Regions from separate parts of the Pseudoduganella sp. genome, predicted to be linked through region 3. Evidence: predicted binding sites of a transcription regulator. Region 3 holds the regulator's gene; each other region holds the start of a gene.
What was found. The regulator sigma-54, encoded in region 3, starts transcription at its own class of promoters, with help from an activator protein. The targets are predictions, from matches to a motif close to TGGCANGNAANCTGCTTT.

Region 1 (5,681 bases), on a different contig from region 3:
CGCTGCTTCGACCTGCTGCAGGACTCGCAGATCGCCCTGTTCGCCATCGACGAGGCGCACTGCGTGTCGCAATGGGGCCATGACTTCCGCCCCGAATACATCAAGCTGTCGGTGCTGCACGAGCACTTCCCGAACGTGCCGCGCATCGCGCTGACCGCGACCGCCGACCAGCAGACGCGCGACGAAATCATCCACCGCCTGGCGCTGAACGACGCCGCGCAGTTCGTCTCCTCCTTCGACCGCCCCAACATCCGCTACCAGATCGTGGAGAAGACCAACGGCCGCAAGCAGCTGCTGGACTTCATCACCTCCGAACATGCGGGAGACTCCGGCATCGTCTACTGCCTGTCGCGCAAGAAGGTGGAAGAGACGGCGGAATTCCTGAACGAGCACGGCGTGCGCGCCCTGGCCTACCACGCCGGCATGGAGCACGCCAAACGCGCCGACAACCAGGCGCGCTTCCTGCGCGAAGACAATATTGTGATGGTGGCCACCATCGCCTTCGGCATGGGCATCGACAAGCCGGATGTGCGCTTCGTCTGCCACCTCGATTTGCCCAAGTCGATCGAAGGCTACTACCAGGAGACCGGCCGCGCCGGCCGCGACGGCCTGCCCGCCAGTGCCTGGATGTCCTACGGCCTGCAGGACGTGGTGCTGCAGCGGCGCATGATCGACGAGTCGGAAGCGGACGAGAATTTCAAGCGCGTGCTGTCAGCCAAGCTCGATTCGATGCTGGGCCTGTGCGAGACGCTGAGCTGCCGCCGCATGCGCCTGCTGGAATACTTCGGCGAACCGGCCACCCCATGCGGCAACTGCGACACCTGCCTGATCCCGCCCGTCTCCTTCGACGGCACGGTACCGGTGCAGAAGCTGCTGTCGGCCATCTACCGCTGCGACCAGCGCTTTGCCGCCGGCCACGTGATCGAGGTGCTGCGCGGGGTGGAGACTGAACGCATCCAGACCTGGCACCACGACAAGCTGTCCGTGTACGGCATCGGCGCCGACCGCAGCGAGCAGGAATGGCGCGCCATCCTGCGCCAGGTGATCGCGCTCGGTCTGGTCACCGTCGACCATGAGCAATTCAGCTCCCTCAAGCTGACCGACGCCGCGCGCCCGGTGCTGAAGGGCGGCCAGAAGGTACAGCTGCGCCAGTACCAGAAGCCGGTCAAGCAAAAGCGCAGCGCGGCGCCGAAAGGCTATGCCGAGACCGACCTCGATGGCGACGAGCAGCGCATCTTCGACCGCCTGCGCTCCTGGCGCATGGGCGCGGCGCGCGAGCACAATGTGCCGGCCTACGTCATCTTCAACGACGCCACCCTGCGCGAGATTGCCAAGGTGCGCCCATCCTCGCTGGGCGAGCTGCGCGTGGTGTCGGGCGTGGGCGAGAAGAAGCTGGTGTCCTACGGCGACGAAATCGTCAGGCTGATCGCCGAGCTTTCCTGAGGCGCATGGCGCCCAGCAGCGCCAGCCCGGCCGCCAGCTGCAGCGCGAGGCCCGGCTCCGGCACCGGCGACAGCAAGACCATGCGCTGGCCAAAGCCCTCGTCCCACAGCAAGGCGCCGATCTCACCTTTTTCATTGATGGTGGCAAGGTGCGCCAGCTCCCATCCCTCCCAGCCGGCTTCATGCCATCGTTCGCCGATCTCGTAGACCTGGTCTTCGAACCACAGCACGGTGCGGCCGATGTAGTACTCGCCGATCACCACGCCAGCGTCGTTCATGTCGGTAATGGTGCCGTTCCACAATTGCGTCAGCGCGCCGTCGCGCCACAGCCAGGGCTGGTAATCATCGGTGGTGCCGGCGATCCACCCGCGCTGGTTGATGAACATGGGCCGCTCGCCCGGCACGCCCTCCAGCGTTGACAGCTGGCCGTCGCGCCAGACCTTGATGCCGGCAATCGTCGCGCCATCGTTTTCCAGCCCCACGCCCACCATGGCGCCGGCATCGTTGATCGCCTGCGGGATGAAGTCGACGAACTGTGTATCCTGCCCGTCGCGCTGCATGAAACCGCGCCGGTACCAGCTGTCCCCGAAGCCGCCTTGCACACCGCCGACAATCGTGCCGTGGTTGTTGATGCCGGCCGCCCCGCCGCTGCGGCCAAAGTCATTCACGCGCTCAAAGGGCCCGCCCTGCACCGACGCCACCGGCAGGTAATAGGTCATTTCCTCATTGTGCGGCGGCCACATGGCCGAGCCCACCGCCGTGCCCTCGTTATTGAATCCGCGTATCAGGACATCGACCGCACCGGTAGCGATGGGCGTCAGGCCCGTGCCGCGGCTCCAGGTGTAGGGCGTGCCGTAGCGTGTCAGCGCGATCACACCCTGATCGTTGATGTGCATATCGCCCCAGAAATCGGCAATCAGCGTGGCACGGTAAGCGGGCGCTACCTGGCCAACGGCGCCCGCCGGCCATAGCAGCACTGCTAGCAATATGGAGGTGAACTTGAGCATGGCATTCTCCCGGCGTAGGCATGGAAGCCCATGCTGCACTTAGCCCGGCAAGCACGCGCGCAGCATCCGCTATCGTGCGGGGTGGCGCGATAGGATCAGGACTTGAGGCCGCTCAGCAGCTGGCGGTAGCGGCCCGGCGGTGCGCCGACCGCGGCACTGAAGCGGTGGCTGAAGTGGCTTACATCGGCATAGCCGCAGGCCTGCGCCACCTGCTGCAAGGGCAGGCTTCCCGCGCGCAGCAGGCCGCGGGCGCGTTCGATGCGGCGTGCCGCGATCCAGGCCGAGGGCGGCATGCCAAAGCTGATGCGGAACATGCGCGCCAGGTGGAATTCCGACATGCAGGCCAGCTGCGCCAGCATGCCCAGTGTGATGTTCTGGTCGAGGTGGGTTTCGATGTAGTCATGCAGGCGCCGCCTAACCAGGGGCGCCAGGCCGCCGCGCAGGCGCTGGCCGGGCTTGAGGGCCGACTGGGATCGCAGCAGCTCGCTCAAGGCTTCATGCGTGATCTCGTTGGCGCGCAGCAGCTGGTCGGCATCCTGCCACGGCTGCTCCAGCAAGGCGCCACACAGGCGCACCAGGCGCTCGTTCTCGAAGTAGGTGCGGTCCTGCAAAGTCAGTTCGCGCGGCTCGCGGTCCAGCTCCGCCACCGCACGCTGCGTGAAATGCCCGGGCATGAAGTAGACATGCAGCATACGCAGCTGGCCGCGCACCACCCACTCCGACTCATGCCAGTCGGGCAGCGAGCAAAGGCGCTCGGGCGCGCCATACTGCCCCGGCAAGCCCTCGCGCTCCACGCTGTAGCCGCCGCCCAGGTAGCAGGACAGGGTGTGATGGCCCGGCTGGCGGTACTCGGTCAGCGCCTCCGGCGTATTGCGCTGCCAGACCGCCGCCGCCAGGCCGTCGCCCAGCCAGGCGAAGCGCTCCAGCGTGGCGTCGGTGCCGGACATGGTGCGGAATACCGCATGCGACATCGCGTCGCCCGGCTGCGCCGCCAGCGCCGCGCGCGCGGCGGCTCCCGCGCGCTGGCGTGGTGCTTTGGCTTGCTCGGAGGGTGCGGTCGAAGGCTTCACGCCGAAAAGTCTAGCACGCGCCCCGTGCGCTTGCCGGCGTGCCGGCAAGATATGCGCAAGGCCAGACAATGCGGGCCCAGCCCTGTCGGGAAAATTTACATGGCTGCCCGGGCTGAAACCAAATAACCCTGCGAATCAGTGACTTGTTGGCGCGGGGCATGAAACTTGCATCTTGTCGCGACGGCAATACTGCCAACAGAACTATTATGATGAAAGGGGAAGGTCGATGAAGAAGCTCGCTTGCCTTGCAGCCCTTGCACTTTGCTTCTCCGCAGCACAAGCAGCCCCGGTCACGCTGGACATGACCAGCGGCACGCATGCCAACCTGAACGGCTCGGTGGTCTTCGATACCTACACCGAGGACGGCTTCCGCCTGCGCATGGTGCGCGCCGGCGACCATTACGACCCCGGCTTCCTGGGCGACATCGGCATCCACAACAGCTTTTCGAATGGCGATGATGTGAGCTGGGTGCTCGACTTCTTCGGCGCCAGCTTCAGCCTGCTCAACGTGAACATTGCCGGCTACAGCGACGGCGCCAGCTCGCTCACGCTGACCGGCTCCAACGGCGCCACGCAAGTCCTGTCCGGGCTCGGCACGCTGGCCGTGGCCGGCATGGGCAATGTGACCTCGGTGGTCTTCAATATCGACCAGGATGGCGGCACGCAAGGCGTCGGCATTTCCGAAATCAACGTCAACGACGCGCCAACGCGCCAGGTGCCACTGCCCGGCAGCCTGGCCCTGCTCGGCCTGGGCCTGGCGGCGCTGGGCCTGGCGCGCCGCCGCAACTAAGCGCAAGGCCAGACAACTGCCAGTGTGCGCGGCGCGGCACACTGGCAGCACTATGAACCTGTCCCTCTACCTGACTACGGTGCTCATTTGGGGCACCACCTGGATCGCGATCAAATTCCAACTGGGCGTGGTGCCGGCGCCGGTCTCGATCGCCTACCGTTTCTGGATCGCCGCGCTGGTGCTGATGCTGATCCTGCTCGCGCGCCGCCAGCCGATGCTGCCGCCGCGCACGGCGTGGCGCTACCTGCTGGCGCAAGGCCTGGCCCTGTTCTGCTGTAACTTCCTGTGCTTCTACTACGCCACCATGTGGGTGCCGAGCGGCCTGGTGGCCGTGGTGTTTTCCACCGCACCGATCTGGAACGCCATCAACGGCCGCCTGTTCATGCAACGCCCGATCCGCCCGCAAGTGCTGGGCGGCGCGGTGCTGGGGCTGGCCGGCATCGTGATGCTGTTCCTGCCCTCCATGCATGGCCACTGGAACGACAGCGGCATGCTGGCCGGCCTGGGCCTGGCGCTGCTGGGCACCTTGTGCTTCTCGACCGGCAACCTGCTCTCCAGCCGCATGCAGGCGCTGGGCATGCAGCCATGGCTGACCAATGCCTGGGCCATGCTGTGCGGCGCCACCATCCTCACGCTCGGTGCCCTGCTGCTTGGCATGCCGTTCACCTTCGACCCAAGCGCGCGCTACGTCGGCGCACTGCTCTACCTGGCCGTGCCCGGATCGGTGATCGCCTTCACGGCTTACCTGCTGCTGGTGGGGAGGATCGGGCCGGACCGCGCGGCCTACTGCACGGTGCTGTTCCCGGTGGTGGCGCTGACGGTGTCGACCTTCTTCGAAGGCTACCAGTGGAGCAGCCTGGCGCTGGCCGGACTGCTGCTGGTCATCGGGGGGAATCTGCTGGCCTTTATGCCAGCACGCAAACCGGCGGGTGCGCCCGCCGGCGCAAAAATCACTTCTTGACGAACACCAGGTCCCACACCCCGTGGCCCAGTTTCAGGCCGCGGTTTTCGAACTTGGTCAGCGGGCGGTAGGCTGGCTGCGGCGCGTAGCCGTCGGCGGTGTTCTGCAACGCTGGTTCGGCGGACAGCACTTCCAGCATCTGCACTGCGTAGTCTTCCCAGTCGGTGGCCAGGTGGATGTAGCCGCCCGGCGCCAGGTGCTCGCACAGGGTCTTCACGAATGGCGCCTGGATCAGGCGGCGCTTGTTGTGGCGCGCCTTGTGCCAAGGGTCGGGGAAGTAGATATGCACGCCCGCCAGCGAGCCGGCCGGGATCATGTCGCGCAGCACTTCCACCGCGTCATGCTGGATCACGCGCAGGTTGGGAATGCCTTCCTCGCCAATCATCTTGAGCAGGCTGCCCACGCCGGGAG
Region 2 (5,681 bases), on a different contig from region 3:
GGATGTAAATCTGGCCCATCTCGCTTTCCGAGGTGTGCTGCACGCGCATGCGCGGCAGCATGCCAAGCGCGATGGCTTGCTTGGTCATCGAGAAGGTGCCGGAGATGGTGGCCTGCGAGGCGATCACGGCGGCGGCGGTGGACAGCACGACCAGCGGGTACACGCTCCAGGCGCCAAGCTGGTTGTAGAAGGGGTTGCTGATCGCTTCCGGATTGCGGATCAGCAGCGCGCCCTGGCCCAGGTAATTCAACACGAGGGCCGGGAAGGCGACCCAGAACCAGGCCAGGCGGATCGGGCCTTTGCCGAAGTGGCCCATGTCGGCGTACAGCGCTTCGGCGCCGGTAATCGCCAGCACCACGGCGCCCAGGGCGACGAAGGCGATGAAGCCGTTCTCGCGCATGAACACGGCGGCATGGTAGGGGTTGAGCGCTTCCAGGATGGCTGGGGTTTCAACGATATTGATCACGCCCATGATGGCCAGCGCGGCAAACCAGAGCGTCATGATGGGGCCGAAGAAGCGGCCGATGCCGGCGGTACCGTGGCGCTGCACCGAGTACAGCGTGACCAGCACGACGATGGTCAGCGGCACCACCCATTTTTCCAGCGCGGGGGCGGCCACTTCCAGGCCTTCGATCGCACCCAGCACGGAAATGGCCGGGGTGATCACGGAGTCGCCGTAGAACATGGTGGCGCCGAAGGTGCCGATCAGGAGCAGGGGGAAGTGCCATTTCGGCGCGGCCTTGTGCACGGAGTTCAGGGCCAGCGCCATCAGGGCCATGATGCCGCCTTCGCCGCGGTTGTCGGCGCGCAGCACCAGGCTGACGTACTTGAGCGAGACGATCAGCGCCAGGCTCCAGAAAATCAGGGAAATGATGCCCAGCAGGTTGGCCTGGTTGAGCGCCAGGCCATGGGAAGGATCGAAGACGGTTTTGAGGGTATAGAGCGGGCTGGTGCCGATATCGCCATAGACAATGCCAATGGCTGCCAGCGTCAGTGCCGCTACGCTGCTTTTCTTATGTTGTGACAAGATTTCACCCAAATGTGTTTTGGTGCATCGCACAATAGGCCAAGCTTAGGCCAATTGCAAGTTTTTCGGCGGCCGGTGCAAAAACCGCGAATGTGCTATTTTCCTCCTTTACGGAAAGAAAATCATGCAAATCAGTAAAGCCAGTAGCGCCGACGCGCCACAGCTCTTCGCGGTCTGGGAAGCCGCCGTACGTGCCACCCACGATTTCCTCAATGAAACCGACATCCAGCGCCTGGTGCCCCTGGTGCGTGAGCTGATGAGCAGCTACGCGCCAATTTACTGCCTGCGCGATGAGTCGGGCGCACCTTTTGCGTTCCTCGGGGCGGCCAACGGCGAGATCGACATGCTGTTCGTGGCGCCCGGGCGCCGCGGCGGCGGCGCCGGCCGCGCACTGGCCGAGTTTGCCCGCTCCACGCTGGGCGCGCGTAAAGTCAGCGTGAACGAGCAAAATGCCCAGGCAGTGGGCTTTTATGCGCACCTGGGCTTTCGCACCGTCGGCCGTTCGCCGCTGGACGGCCAGGGCCAGCCCTTCCCGCTCCTGCATATGGAGCTGGCATGAAGACCGGCATGCTGTACGCCGCCGGGGCGTTCCTGTCCTGGGGCCTGTTCCCCCTCTATTTCCATGCTATCAAGGATGTGCCGGCGTCCGAGATCCTGGCCCACCGCATGGCCTGGTCGCTGGTGTTCCTGATGCTGGTCCTGCTGGTGCGGCGCCAGTGGAAGTGGCTGCCGCAAGTGATGCGCCAGCCGAAAGTGGTGGCCAGCTTTGTCGCCAGCGCTTTCCTGCTGAGTGCCAACTGGTTTGTGTATATCTGGGCGGTCAACAACGGCCATGTGGTCGATGCCAGCCTGGGCTACTTCATCAATCCCCTGGTCAATGTGCTGCTGGGCATGCTGGTGCTGAAAGAGAAGCTGCGCCGCGGCCAGTGGCTGGCCATCGCCGTGGCCGCGACGGGCGTGGCCTGGCTGACCTGGCAGGCGGGCCAGGTGCCGTATATTGCGCTGGTGCTGGCACTGAGCTTCGGTGCGTATGGCTTGCTGCGTAAAACAGCCGCGCTGGCGGCGCTGGAAGGCCTGTCGTTCGAGACCCTGATCCTGTTCCCGCTGGCGGTGGCTTACCTGGGCTGGCTGGTGTTCCATGGCCAGAGCGTGTTCGTGAATGCCGAGTCGGATACCACGCGCTGGCTGCTGGCGGCGGCCGGCCCGACCACGGCGATTCCTTTGCTGCTGTTTGCGGCGGGCGCGCGCCGTATCCCGATGTCGGTGCTGGGCATGCTGCAGTACATGTCGCCTTCGCTGCAGATGCTGCTCGGCGTGTGGGTGTTCCACGAAGCGTTTTCTTCCAATCGCCTGGTGGGCTTCCTGTTCATCTGGGGCGCGCTGGCAATTTACATGCTGGAGGGCTGGCTGAGCAGCCGGAAAATGTCGAATGCTTAACGTCGGCAATTTTTACAACTTGCTAAATGAAACACGTTAACTTCCCTGTCACAAACTAAATTTCCTCTTAGAATCAAGCACTTGATCTCCCCGGCACGTGAATTGCTTTTGTTGTCGCAATTGACATTAAATTGACCAGGAGGAAATCAATGGCGTTCAAAAAGGTACTCGCGGGCGTGGCGGTCTTGATCGGCGCTGCCTCGGCGCAAGCGGCGCCCATTAGTTTGTCGACCACCCTGGCGCTGGGCGACCATCTGCACCTGGGCCAGAACAAATCCTTGCAGTTGAACGTCAACAGCCTGCTGGCGGGCCTGGGGCTGGGCAGCAGCAGCATCACGTCGGGCACCTTGACTGTGCTGGGCGATTCGCAGGGCGTGTTCGGTTTTGCCGGCTTCGACGCGTCGGGCTACGTACAAACCGACAGCAACCAGCGCGCGACGCGCGTCTGCCTGCCCTTCCTCGGCTGCCGCAACCGCACCGTGACCGATACCTACAACACGGCCGACATGACCATGCATTACATGGACATGGTGGCCGATACCATGCGGGTGCGCGTGGGTAATAGTGTCGGCTCCGACAGCGCCGACTGGCATGAGCAATACGGTGACTATGGCGCAGCGAAGCAGGATTTTGTGCTGGGCACCAATGCGACCGGGCTGCATTATTACAGTCACCGCAACCGCGATCACCAGGGCGGTTACAGCGGCGCGCTCAGCGTGAACCTGGCGCTGGACGCGGTGGCTTTGGGCGACCTGGGCAGCGATGGCGTGCTGGGCCTGAACATTTGGTCGGCGCTGGGCCATTTTGATATCAACAGCGTGCGCCTGGATTTCACGGTGGAAAAGTCGGGCGGCGGCTCGACGGATATACCCTTGCCAGGCAGCCTGTTGCTGACAGGCCTGGGCCTGGCCGCGCTGGCGCGCAGCCGGCGCGTGTCGGAAAACTTTACACCATTATCAAAGTAAAAACATAATTTTCTCTTAGGAATTTTAAATTTCTCCCGTGAAAACAAGAACTTAAGCAAGATTGATTGCCGTTTGGCATGATCCTTGCTTCTTTCCTGGCTCCATCACGGGAGAAAAATAATGGTAAGCAACAAATTCCTGGCAGGTATCGCCGCTTTGGTAATCTCGGTCTGCGCGCAAGCCGCACCGGTGTCCCTGACCAGCAATGTTTCGGCAAGCGGCCAGCTGTCCCAGAGCCAGGGCAAATGGTTCGATTTCAACGTCAACAGCCTGCTCGGTGGTAAAAGCCTGGACAGCAATTCCATCCTCTCCGGTGTACTGACCGTTTCGGCCTACTCGAAAGCGGCGCTGGTGTACGACGGGTTCACCTTCGACGGCCGTGAAACGACGACGGTCACCCGCCCCAAGCCGGGCAATTGCAACAACGTGAACTGCTCGGTGGTCGATGTCACCAAGACCGACTACTACACGTATAAGTACAAGGACGATGTCGCCGACACGATGTGGATCCTGGCGGGCAACACCTGGGCCTACGATATGGCCGACCTGCAAACCTCGACCTCCGCTTACGAGCGCGATGCCAACCCATGGTACAAGAGCGGCAACGACCGCCAGGGCTGGACCAAGTACTACGATAGCGAGCGCACCTCGCAGACTTCGTACAGCGGTAACCTGAGCGTTTCCATGGCGCTGGACGCCAAGGCGCTGGCCGACCTGACCAAGGATGGCATCCTCAGCTTCTACGTCTACGATGCCTGGGGCAAGTTCGACCTGAACGGCTTCAAGCTGGACCTGCTGGCACAGCAGCTCTCGACCCCGGCCGACGGCAAGGCGCCTGCTTCGGTACCGGTGCCGACCAGCCTGCTGCTGACCGGCCTGGGCCTGGCGGCCCTGGCCACCATGCGCCGCCGCAAGGCTTAAACGCCGCCCGCGCATGCGCAAGAAACCCGGCCCGGCGCCGGGTTTTTTTATCGCCTGGCGCAATGCGCTAAACTACCGCGACGACGGCTTTTATCGTATGCTGTCGCCCTTCCAAACGAATCGACAAGAACGCATACCGTGGCCAATTACGTCTATACCATGAACCGCGTGGGCAAGATCGTCCCACCGAAACGCCAGATCCTTAAAGACATCTCGCTGTCCTTCTTCCCGGGCGCAAAGATTGGCGTGCTGGGCCTGAACGGCTCCGGCAAATCCACCCTGCTGAAAATCATGGCGGGCATCGATACCGATATCCAGGGCGAAGCGCGCCCCATGCCGGGCCTGAACATCGGCTACCTGCCGCAGGAGCCGCAGCTGGATCCTGAAAAAACCGTGCGTGAAGAGGTGGAGTCCGGCCTGGGCGAAGCTTTCTCCGCCCAATCGCAACTGGAAGCCGTATACGCGGCCTACGCCGAGCCGGACGCGGACTTCGACGCGCTGGCGAAAGAGCAGGAGCGCCTGGAAGCCATCATCGCGGCGGCCGACGGCGGCAACCTGAACCTGCAGCTGGAAATGGCGGCCGATGCGCTGCGCCTGCCGCCGTGGGAACAGAAGATCGGCGTGCTGTCCGGCGGTGAAAAGCGCCGCGTGGCGCTGTGCAAGCTGCTGCTGTCCAAGCCTGACATGCTGCTGCTGGACGAGCCGACCAACCACCTGGATGCGGAATCGGTCGAGTGGCTGGAGCAGTTCCTGGTGCGCTTCCCGGGCACTGTGGTCGGCATTACCCACGACCGCTACTTCCTGGACAACGCGGCGGAATGGATCCTGGAACTGGACCGCGGCCATGGCATCCCGTGGAAGGGCAACTACTCTTCCTGGCTGGAGCAGAAGGAAGCCCGCCTGAAGCAGGAAGAAGCGACCGAATCGGCGCGCCAGAAGGCGCTGGCGAAGGAACTGGAGTGGGCACGCCAGAATCCGAAGGCACGCCAGGCCAAGTCTAAGGCCCGTATGGCGCGCTTCAATGAGCTGAGCGAATACGAATACCAGAAGCGCAACGAGACCCAGGAGATCTTCATCCCTGTCGCCGAGCGCCTGGGTAACGATGTGATCGAGTTCAAGAACGTGACGAAATCGTTCGGCGACCGCCTGCTGATCGACAACCTGTCCTTCATCATCCCGCCGGGCGCGATCGTCGGCATCATCGGTCCGAACGGCGCCGGTAAGTCGACCCTGTTCAAGATGATCGCTGGCCTGGAGCAGCCGGACAGCGGCGAAGTGGTGATCGGCAAGACCGCCAAGATTTCGCTGGTGGACCAGAGCCGCGACAAGCT
Region 3 (5,681 bases):
CCAGCCCATCGACAAGGCGCGCGAGGCGACCATTTACGGCGCCACGTTTGTGCTGCTTGTGGCCTGGCATATCGCCGGCGACGGCCGGCTGCTTGGCTCGATAGGAGTGATCGCGGTGATGGGCATGGTGCGCTACTTCCAGCTGCGCCGCAGCGGCCCGGACGGCGCGCCTATCGTGGCGCTGCACGCCGGCGCACTGCTGTTCGCCAATCCAGGCTTCAGGAAATCCGTGGAGCGCATCCCGCTGGCCGCGATCGAGCAAGTGAAAATCTACGGGCCGCACGGCAACCGCTACTACCGCTTCCTGCTGGCGCAGCGCGAGGCGCTGACACTGGCCTTGCTGCAGCATCGCGCTGCGGAGGATGCGGTGGCGAACTTCCTCCAGCAGGCCTTGCCGGGCAAGGTCGTCATTGCGCCGGCGCCCGCCACGTTCTTCGAGCAGGTGCGCGGGGACGCTTAGAGCGTCAGCTTGGTCTCGAACTTGGAGCAGTTCATGGCGAACAGGCTCTTCACGTTGACGACGTTGTGGTGCGAGGTGAATTCACGCCGGGTGAAGTTGCTGTACTCCTCCATCGATTCCACCGTGACGATCAGGTGGAAGTCGAATTCGCCCGCCACTTCGTAGCAGGACATCACTTCCGGCTGCAGCCGCATGCGCTGTTCGAACTGCTTGAGGATATCGGTATTCTGCTTTTCCAGTTCGATCGAGACGAACACCGTCAGCGGGCGTCCTGCCAGCACGCGGTCCACCAGCGCCACGGCCTTCACCAGCACGCCATCGGCGCGCAGCTTCTCGATGCGGCGCTGGCAGGTGGCGACGGAAGAATGCACGCGCTCCGCGATTTCGCGCAGGGGCGTGCTGGCATCGTCTTGCAGGATATTGAGGATGCCGCGGTCGATCCGGTCCAGCTCCCTCATGCCAGGTGGCGCAGCGGGTGCGCCCAGGCCGGCCAGCAAGGCTCGAAGAAGCGCGCCACCATCTCCGGCGTGACCTCGGCCAGCGTGGCGGGATTCCAGCGCGGCTGGTTGTCCTTGTCGATCACCAGCGCGCGCACGCCTTCGAAGATCTCGCCATGCTCGAAGTTGCGGCGCACCAGGTTGCGCTCCATGCGCAGGCAGTCGGCCACGTTCAGCGCGGCGCCGCGCCTGAGCAGCTCGTGCGTCACGCACATCATCAGCGGCGAGCGCAGCTCCATGGCTTTCAGCGACTTCTGCGCAAACGGGCTGCTGTCGCCGCGCAGCGATTCCATGATGGCGGGCACGCTGCCGGCGGCGAAATGGCGATCGATCAGGGCGCGCTGCTTTTCCAGTTCGCTGTCGCCGGCAAAGGCATTGTGCGGGCCGGCGAACACCGCGATCGCATCGCGCAGCGATGTGCCGGGCGTGGACTCGACCAGAGCGGTCAGCGCGGCCAGTTCCGTCTCCGGCACGAAGTAGTCGGCCAGGTCGAGGTAGAGCGCGTCGGCGGCGCCCACGGTCAGGCCGGTCAGGCCCAGCCACATGCCCAGCTGGCCCGGCGCATGCGACAGGAAATGGCTGCCGCCCACGTCCGGGAACAGGCCGATATTCACTTCCGGCATGGCCATCTTGGTACGGCCGGTGACAATGCGCACGCCACAGTCCGGGCCGCCCTGGGCAATGCCCATGCCGCCGCCCATCACCACGCCATCCATCAGCGCCACATAAGACTTGGGGTAGAAATGGATCAAATGGTTCAGCGCATATTCTTCGGTGAAGAAGTCTTCCAGCAGCGCGCTGCCGCCTTGCGGATTGGCACGGCCCACGTCGTGGAAGAAGCGGATGTCGCCGCCGGCGCACAGCGCGCGTTCGCTGCTGCTGCGCACCACCACGGCCGCCACGGCGGGATCGTCGCGCCAGGCCAGCAGGGCCTGCGTCATCGCGCGCACCATGTCGAGGGACAGCGAGTTGAGGGCTTTGGGTCGGTCCAGCGTGATGAAGCCGGTGCCGTTCGTGATCTGGGTGTGGACGTATTCGCTCATGCAAATATTTTAACGCACGACGGGCGCAAAAAAGGGCGCCAATTGCGCCCTTTGGTGTGCTTACACGGCCAGTCCTTTACATGGCGGTGGGTGGTGCTTCGTACGTGTCCGGGAAGTGCTTAATGGCCGCATGGTTATGGTTCTGCACACGGTCTTTGTACTTCATGACCTGGCGATCCAGTTTATCGATCAGGGTGTCGATGGCGGCGTAGAGGTCTTGCGACAGGCTTTCGACGTATACAGTTTTGCCAGACATGCGCAGGTTGATTTCCGCTTTCTGGCGTTTCTCTTTCTCGGTGAGGTTATCTACAGTCAGGATGACAGCAATATCGATTACTTGATCGAAATGGCGCTTGACTCGTTCCAGCTTGTTCTGCACGTATTCGCGGATGGCTGGGGTCACTTCGACATGATGTCCACTGATGGTGAGATTCATACACACTCCTAAAGATGATGTCGCTCTCGAGTTCGTGCACGCCATGGCGCACAGAGGAACCCATGCACTACAAAGATTTGCGGAGGCTTACCGGAGGGATTTTCAACGCTTCTCGATATTTGGCAACAGTCCGTCGCGCAATCACCATGCCTTGTTCTCCCAGCATGTCCGCAATCTTACTGTCGGATAAAGGATTTTTAGGGTCTTCTGCTCCTGTCAATTGCACAATCAGCGCCCGTATCGCAGTCGAGGAAGCCTCACCCCCGGCTTCGGTCGCGACGTGGCTGCCAAAGAAATATTTCAACTCAAACATGCCATGCGGGGTGAGCATATATTTTTGAGTTGTAACACGGGAAATAGTGCTCTCGTGTAGTCCCAGTGTATCAGCTATTTCACGCAACACAAGGGGGCGCATCGCCACCGCGCCGTGGCTGAAAAAATTCTTTTGTCGTTCTACTATCGCTTCCGCCACGCGCAGGATGGTGTCGAAGCGCTGGCGCATATTTTTGATCAGCCACTTGGCTTCCTGCAGCTGGCCGTTCATCTGCGATTCGCTCTTGCCCTGCTTGAGCAGGTTGGCGTACAGCGCGTTCACGCGCAGGCGCGGCACCACGTCGTTGTTCAGGGATACCACCCAGCCGCCGCGGCCCTTCTTCACGATCACGTCCGGCACCACATAGTCCGATTCGCCGCAGTCGAACTCGGCGCCCGGGTGCGGGTTGCACTGGCGGATCACGGCCTGCGCCTCGCGCAAGTCTTCATCGTCGCAGTCGAGCGCTTTCTTCAGCTTGGTGAACTCGCGCTGCGCGAACCAGGCCAGGTGCTTTTCGACAATGGTCAGGGCCATGCGGCGCGTCACCAGCGGCACGCCGGGCATGCGCTTGATTTGCAGCGCCAGGCACTCGGACGCATTGCGCGCGCCCACGCCGGGCGGGTCGAAGCTTTGCAGCAGCACCAGGGTGCAGCGCAGGTCGTCCAGTTCGATTTCCAGCTCGGGCGGCAGGCGCTCGAGGATTTCTTCCAGCGGCTCTTCCAGGTAGCCGTTTTCGTCCAGCGCGTCGATCACCATCTCCATCAGGGCGCGGTCGCGCGGCTCCTGCACGGTGACGCGCATCTGTTCCAGCAGGTGTTCGCGCAGGGTGCAGCCGGAAGCTTCCAGCTGCGGGCGGCTGTCTTCGTCGTCGGCCGACTTGCTGCCGGCGCTGGCGCTCCAGTCGGTGTCGTCGCTGCCGTTGCCGATGCTGTCGCCGTCGCCGGCTTCGTATGCATCGCCTTCGGCGGCGGCGGCGGGGCCATCCGCGCCATCCGGGGCCGGGGCCTCCGGCGTGGCCACGGCATCGTTGCCGGCGCCCTGGCTGATGGCGCCATCGGCCAGCAGGCGCACCGAGTGGTCGAGCGGATCGTCCAGGCGCTCCAGCATCGGGTTGTCGCTGAGCAGCTGCTCCAGTTCCTGGTGCAGCTCCAGCGTCGATAGCTGCAACAGGCGGATCGACTGCTGCAGCTGCGGCGTCAGCGCCAGGTGTTGCGAGGTTCGCAGTTGCAGTGTCTGTTTCATGGCCTTCGCTTACATGCGGAAGTGTTCGCCGAGGTAGACCCGGCGCACGGATTCGTTGGCGATGATATCGTCCGGTCGGCCCGAGGCCAGCACGGCGCCCTGGTTAATGATGTAGGCGCGGTCGCAAATACCAAGGGTCTCACGCACATTATGGTCGGTGATCAGGACACCGATATTGCGCTCCTTCAGGAAACGTACGATACGTTGGATTTCGATCACGGCGATCGGGTCGACGCCGGCAAACGGTTCGTCCAGCAGCACGAAGCGCGGGTTGGTGGCCAGGGCACGCGCGATCTCCACCCGGCGCCGCTCGCCGCCCGAGAGCGACAGGGCCTGGTTTTCGCGCAGCTTTTCAATCTGCAAGTCAGCCAGCAGGGCTTCCAGGCGCTGGTCGATGTCGGCCTTGCTCAATGGCTTGCCGTCGACCTGCTGGATTTCCAGCACGGCGCGGATGTTCTCCTCCACCGTCAGCTTGCGGAACACCGATGCTTCCTGCGGCAGGTAGGAAATGCCCAGGGTGGCGCGCTTGTGGATCGGCAGGCTGGAAACGTCGGTGCCGCCAATGTCGATGGTGCCGGCGTCGGACGCCACCAGGCCCACGATCATATAGAAGGAGGTGGTCTTGCCGGCACCGTTCGGGCCCAGCAGGCCGACCACTTCGCCGCAATCGACTTGCAGCGACACGTCGTGCACCACCTGGCGCTTGCCGTAGGATTTCTGGAGGCCGCGCACGACCAGCGTGCTGGCGCAGGTATTCGCTTCCATGCTTATTTTTTCTCTTGCGTTGCAGGCGGGGTTGCCGGAGGTTCGGTGCGCGAAGGCTGGATCACCATGGTGCCGCGGCCGCCGCCCGGCTTGCTTTCGCCGGTGGCGCTGTTGCGCACGCTGAAGAACTCCTTGCGGCTGTCGTAGGAGATGAATTCGCCCTGCACTTCGTCGTTCTGCTTGCCGCCTTCAATGCGGCGGATCGAGGCCTTGCTGAACATCTTCACCATCTCGGCCTGCTCGTCGTACTCGATGCGTTCAGCATCGCCTTCCACCCACAGGTCGCCGGCGCCGTCGCGCTTCTGGCGGAAAGTGGCTTTCTTGCCTTCGCCGAACAGGGTGACGTGCTTGTAGCCTTCCGGCGTCTGCTTGACGAAGGCGCGCTGCGCCGTCATCGCCAGCGTGCCGCGCGTCAGCGTCACGCCCCCGGACAGGATGGTGACCTGCTTGACGTCGTCGATATCGAGCGCGCCATAGCTGATGTTCATCGGTTTGTAGGAGTCGGCCTTTTCCGCCAACGCCGGGGCCGCGAGCCCCAGCAGCAGGGCTGCCGACAACAGTAATCGTTTCATAGTCTTTCCTTGTTTATTGTGCCCGCGGCGGCAGCACCAGCGTGCCGTTGCCTTCCAGGTGTATCTGGCGCGTCGCATTGTTGGCGCGCATGCTGTTCGCGGTGGCGACCGAGTCGCCCAGTTTCATTTTCACCGGCCGGTCGGTTTCCATGCGGTCTTCGTCCGGGAAGATCACCAGCTTCTCCGTGGCCAGGTGCAGCGACTGCGCCTGCGGCGAGGCCGCGCGGTCGATGCTGACCTTGCCGTTCAGGGTGATACGGCTGTTGGCCTCGTCCACCCGCGCCGTATTCGCCAGCATGTCCAGCGGCGGCGTCTCACCCGACAGGCTGCGCACGCGCGGCTTGTCGATCTCC

Region 1: ACE3TQ_RS01465 (PEP-CTERM sorting domain-containing protein) is a predicted target of sigma-54. The motif match lies at 3,674-3,691, and genes of this name have one in related genera.
Region 2: ACE3TQ_RS16940 (PEP-CTERM sorting domain-containing protein) is a predicted target of sigma-54. The motif match lies at 3,503-3,520, and genes of this name have one in related genera.

What each region holds. Positions count from the first base shown of each region.
Region 1 covers NZ_JAYSCO010000002.1:97,537-103,217, forward strand. Annotated here, with positions in the region: gene recQ (DNA helicase RecQ) at 1-1,443, shown strand, start outside; gene ACE3TQ_RS01455 (hypothetical protein) at 1,418-2,449, opposite strand; gene ACE3TQ_RS01460 (helix-turn-helix domain-containing protein) at 2,545-3,519, opposite strand; gene ACE3TQ_RS01465 (PEP-CTERM sorting domain-containing protein) at 3,746-4,309, shown strand; gene ACE3TQ_RS01470 (DMT family transporter) at 4,362-5,270, shown strand; gene trmB (tRNA (guanosine(46)-N7)-methyltransferase TrmB) at 5,260-5,681, opposite strand, start outside.
Region 2 covers NZ_JAYSCO010000036.1:35,227-40,907, forward strand. Annotated here, with positions in the region: gene ACE3TQ_RS16920 (potassium transporter Kup) at 1-1,030, opposite strand, end outside; gene ACE3TQ_RS16925 (GNAT family N-acetyltransferase) at 1,152-1,586, shown strand; gene rarD (EamA family transporter RarD) at 1,583-2,464, shown strand; gene ACE3TQ_RS16935 (hypothetical protein) at 2,614-3,429, shown strand; gene ACE3TQ_RS16940 (PEP-CTERM sorting domain-containing protein) at 3,550-4,350, shown strand; gene ettA (energy-dependent translational throttle protein EttA) at 4,489-5,681, shown strand, end outside.
Region 3 covers NZ_JAYSCO010000009.1:22,500-28,180, forward strand. Annotated here, with positions in the region: gene ACE3TQ_RS06385 (metal-dependent hydrolase) at 1-460, shown strand, start outside; gene ACE3TQ_RS06390 (Lrp/AsnC family transcriptional regulator) at 457-918, opposite strand; gene ACE3TQ_RS06395 (enoyl-CoA hydratase/isomerase family protein) at 915-2,000, opposite strand; gene hpf (ribosome hibernation-promoting factor, HPF/YfiA family) at 2,077-2,436, opposite strand; gene ACE3TQ_RS06405 (RNA polymerase factor sigma-54) at 2,504-3,991, opposite strand; gene lptB (LPS export ABC transporter ATP-binding protein) at 4,001-4,756, opposite strand; gene lptA (lipopolysaccharide transport periplasmic protein LptA) at 4,759-5,328, opposite strand; gene lptC (LPS export ABC transporter periplasmic protein LptC) at 5,342-5,681, opposite strand, start outside.